One region of the Sphingomonas oryzagri genome, then DNA from elsewhere that is predicted to be linked to it. Evidence: riboswitches for the same ligand, from Rfam matches in the RefSeq annotation. Region 1 holds a riboswitch; the other holds the start of a gene.
What was found. A riboswitch is a leader RNA that binds a small molecule or an ion and turns the genes downstream of it on or off. The one in region 1 is predicted to bind cobalamin.

Region 1 (2,386 bases):
AAATAGGTCGCGTCGAGGCTCACCTTGCCGCCCAGCAGCGTCTGGCCGATGCCCGCCTCCCAGCCGTGCGACTTTTCGGGCTTGAGGCCCGGATTGCCGATATACTGGCCGGCATAATAATCGAACAGCTCGCTGAAGGTCGGATCCTTCACGCCCGATCCGGCCGCCGCATGAAGGCGCGTTCCGGTATCGAGCTTGTAGCTCGCCTGCACCCGGTAGGTGGTGGGATCGCCGAAACGGTTGTTCCAGTCGTGGCGAACCGAGGCGCCGAAGGCGAGGCGATCGTGCACGGTCACGTCATACTCGCCGACGAGGCCGACATTGTTGGTGTGCCGCCAGCCGAGGAACGCGCCATACTGGCTGATCGTCGTGCGCTCGCTCTCGCGCTGGGCGTCCACCGCGACGGTGGCGACCTGCTTGATGGCGTCGGTGCCGAAGTGGAAGGCGCCGGCATAGCTGCCCTTGATGCGGCGGCCATGGGTTCCGTAGGTCGCCTCGATCGGCTGGTCGTCGCGCGGCGAATAGGGATCGGCGACGTCGAAGCCGGTGCGCTTGGTGTCGGCAACCTGCGCGGTGACGGCGTTGGTGAAGCGGCCGTCGAGCAGGTCCAGCTGGCCGCGCAGCAGGCCGTAGAAGGCGTTGGCGCGGAAATGGGTGCCGGGCGAATCCACCGTCGTGCCGGTATAGTCGCTGTCGTTGGTGTCGGCGTTGGTGTGGCTGTAGCGGCCGACCGCGGTGATCTTCAGGTTGGGCGCCGGCGTCCAGATCGCCTTGCCCGACAGGCCGACATTGTCCGATCCGACGTCGCGGGTGCCGCCCTCGGCAGTCGGGAAGCCGTTGGTGTGGAGGTAGGTGGACGACAAAGCGTAATCGAGATCGCCCTTCACGCCCGCAACCCGCGCCGCGCCGTTGAAGGTGCCGAACGAGCCACCCTCGGCGCGCAGCGAGACGCCGGGCGCCTCGGCGCCGGTGGAGGTGATGTAGTTGATCACGCCGCCGATCGCGTCCGATCCGTAGAGCGAGGACTGCTGGCCGCGCAGCACTTCGATATGCGCATCGGGATCGGCGACGAGCAGGCCGAAATCATATTCGCTGCTGGAGGGATCGGACACCTCGATGCCGTCGATCAGAACGAGCGTCTGGTTGGCCTCGGCGCCGCGCATGCGGATCTGGGTCTGGCCGCCGATGCCGCCCGTGCGGCTGACCGCGACGCCCGGCACGTCGCGCAGGATGTCGGACACGACGCGGGTCTGGCGCAGGTTGAACGCCTGATCGTCGATCACGGTGACGGAAGCACCGGTGAGGTCGATCGGCACCGCATCGCCCGAGCGCGAGGCGCTGACGACGATCGTGTTGCCGTCCGCATCGGTGGCGGGCTGATCGGGATTGGCCTGCGCGAAGGCCGGTGCGGCCGACAGCGCGAGCAGGAGGGTGAGCGTGGTCTTCATCATTCGGTCCCCAGGCGCTGGAGCGACTTCCAGCGGGGACTTCCGTGCCTCTCACGGCCGGGTCGCGCGGGTCGGCGAACGCCTGAGGCGCCGTCCCGAACGCACCGGTGCAGCCCCCGCCACACACGTCGCTCAGACGGACGGACCGTGCCTGGGCCAACCCCTGAACCCGGGCAAGAGCGACCTCGTCGCCGGCAGGTTTCCTGGCTCACGGGTCATCGCGCGACGCACGCCTTCCCAGGCTCGAAAGCCCAGTGGCCGGCCTTTCCGGACGGAAAAGCCCCGTGCATCGCGCTCACCGCTTACAGTTGCAGGGACAGCCACGGATTAGGGCGGCGAACCGCCCGCACCGCGTTCCCTATTAAGCCCCGAGGGGCACCGGCGCGATCGCGAAGGACCAGCTCGCGCCGCCCCCTCTGCGGCGGCCTATAGCGGCTTCGCCGCGCCGCGCCAGATGGAAATAGTTTCAAGCCCCTCCCCGTCGGAGAGGGGTTCAAGGTGTCAGGCCGCCGCGCCGAGCCTCTGTTCCAGCTTCGCCTGCTCGTCGTTGATCGCGTGCGGCACCCGCTCGCCCAGCCTGGCGAGGTCGCGCGCGGCGAGGTTCGCTTCCTCGCGCCACACCTCGGCATCCACGCGGAGCAGTTCGGCCAGCTTCTCCGGCGCCAGATCGATGCCGGAGAGGTCGAGCGAGCCCGGCGTCGGCACATGGCCGATCGGCGTGTGGACCGCCTCAGCCTCGCCCTCGATCCGCTCGACGATCCACTTGAGGACGCGGCTATTGTCGCCGAAGCCCGGCCACAGGAACTTGCCGTCGGCGCCCTTGCGGAACCAGTTGACCAGATAGATGCGCGGCAGCTGCGCCGGATCGGACGCCGCCTCCTTGCCGATGCGCAGCCAGTGGCGGAGATAATCCGCCATGTTGTAGCCGCAGAAAGGCA
Region 2 (2,386 bases), on a different contig from region 1:
CTGGAAACGCCGGGTGAGCGCCGCCTGAATCTCGGTCTTGTCGAGATAGCCGTCATGATTGGCATCCATCCGGTCGAAGAGGCGCGCCGGATCGCGTCCACCCTTCGCCGGCAGGGCGCTCATCTCGGCACGGCTGATCCGGCCGTCCCCGTCGGTATCGGCCGCCATGATCCGCGCGGTCTGCCGGTTCAGATACTGATCCAGCGTCATGCCGGGCATCGTAGCCTGCGATGCCGGCTGCGAACAGGCCATCGATGCGGCCAGTAGGGCCGATGGCGCGAATATCAGTGATGATCGGCGGATCTTCATGACCGGAACTCCGTGGGACAGGATGCTGTCCTGTCCTTGCACGCACCGACACCCGGATTCCGTTGCACCTTCGCCAAGCGGGCAGATCGATGCCTCATTTTACAATATAAGGATGTCTTTATATCTTTCTTGACAGGGATTCGGCGCCGGTGTCTAACCCTTCCGTCGAGGTTCCCCGTTCCAGGCTTAGAAATGAGCCTGCGCGACGGGGCTAAGACGGGAAGCCGGTGGCACCCGAACGGGTGGAATCCGGCGCTGCCCCCGCAACTGTGAGCGGTGAGCGGCGGTTCCGATGGATGTCACTGGTGCCCCGCGCGGGCACTGGGAAGACAGGAGCCGACGTGCTGACCCGCGAGCCAGGAGACCTGCCTCCGACGCGATAACGTTCCTCGGACGGGGGTTCCTCCGGTGGACGCGCGAAGGGCAGATCCGGCCGGACGTGCGTGCCGGCATCCTCGATCGTTCGCGCGCCCTCCAAGGTCTTCCGCCCATCATGCAGGCGATTGACCGATGCCCATTAATCCGTTGCCGCCGGCCATAGGCCCGCCCGTGCGACCGCGCCCGTCGAGCTGACGCGGCGCGCCTAACCCTCCACCTTTTTCCGAATTCGACATGACGGCCGGCGACACGCGTCCCGGCCGAAGGAGATCATTCATGCCCGTTACCGCCGCGAACCTCGGCTTTCCCCGCATCGGCCCGCGCCGCGAACTCAAGATCGCCGTAGAGGCCTACTGGGCCGGCAGGATCGACAAGGCCGCGCTGCTCGATACCGCCAGAGGTCTGCGCGCCGCGACCTGGGAGCGGCAGAAGGCCGCCGGTATCCAGGTGATCCCGAGCAACGATTTCTCCTTCTACGATCAGGTGCTCGACACCAGCGTGATGGTGGGCGCGATCCCCAGCCTCTATCGGCCGCTCGGCACGGCGGACTCGCTGGATGTCTATTTCGCCATGGCGCGCGGTACCCGAACCGATGCGGGCGACGAAAGCTGCAGCCACGGGCACCGCCGGCAGGGCGACGTGCCGGCGCAGGAAATGACCAAATGGTTCGACACCAACTATCATTACATGGTGCCGGAAGTGTCGCCGAACCAATCATTCCAGCTCAGTTCGCACAAGGCGATCGATCAGTTTGTGGAGGCCAAGGCGCTGGGCCACCACACACGGCCGGTGATCCTCGGCCCGGTCACCTATCTGCTGCTCGCCAAGTCCAAGGTCGAGGGCTTCGATCCGCTCTCGCTGCTGCCGGGCCTGCTGCCCGTCTATGTCGACTTGCTGACCCGGCTCCAGAATGCCGGCGCGGACTGGGTGCAGATCGACGAGCCGGCGCTGGTGCTCGATCTCGATGACGCGCAGCGCGCCGCGTTCGCCATCGCTTACGGAGTTTTCGCCGACAGGCTGACGGGCCTCAAGCTGATGTTGGCCACCTACTTCGGTTCGCTCGGCGACAATCTCGCCACCGCGCTCGCCTTGCCGGTGGCGGGGTTGCATGTCGATCTCGTGCGCGCGCCGGAGCAGATTGACGCGGTGCTGGCGGGGGCGCGCGCGAACCTGCTCCTCTCGCTCGGCGTGATCGACGGCCGCAACATCTGGAAGGCCGATCTCAACGCCCTGCTCGACCGGCTGGAGCCGATCGCGAGCGCTCGCCGCAAGCTGTTGATCGCGCCGTCCTGCTCGCTGCTTCACGCGCCGGTCGATCTCGATCTGGAAACGAGGCTCGATCCTCGAATGAAAGGCTGGCTGGCCTTCGCCACGCAGAAGCTGGACGAACTGGCGACGCTCACCAGGGCGCTGAACGAGGGGCGCGACAGCGTGAGGGACGCGCTAAACCGGAACGCCGCGGCGGTTGCCGACCGTGCCGGCTCGCCGCTCACCAGGAACCCCGAGGTGCGCGACAGGCTCGCGGGTGTGGACGCCACCATGGCGAAACGCCGATCGGCCTTCGTCGAGCGCATCAAGGCGCAGCAGGCGCATCTCGCTTTGCCGCCGCTGCCGACGACCACGATCGGCTCGTTCCCGCAGACGCCGGAGGTGCGGAAAGCCCGTTCCGCCCACGATAGGGGCGATCTGGACGACGCCG

Region 2: another riboswitch for cobalamin. It lies ahead of metE (5-methyltetrahydropteroyltriglutamate--homocysteine S-methyltransferase); the one in region 1 lies ahead of QGN17_RS19535 (TonB-dependent receptor plug domain-containing protein).

The regions. Positions count from the first base shown of each region.
Region 1 covers NZ_JARYGZ010000005.1:50,048-52,433, reverse strand. Annotated here, with positions in the region: gene QGN17_RS19535 (TonB-dependent receptor plug domain-containing protein) at 1-1,448, opposite strand, end outside; cobalamin riboswitch at 1,625-1,846, opposite strand; gene QGN17_RS19530 (phosphoenolpyruvate carboxykinase (GTP)) at 1,950-2,386, opposite strand, start outside.
Region 2 covers NZ_JARYGZ010000001.1:1,290,352-1,292,737, reverse strand. Annotated here, with positions in the region: gene QGN17_RS06240 (EF-hand domain-containing protein) at 1-219, opposite strand, end outside; cobalamin riboswitch at 462-696, shown strand; gene metE (5-methyltetrahydropteroyltriglutamate--homocysteine S-methyltransferase) at 964-2,386, shown strand, end outside.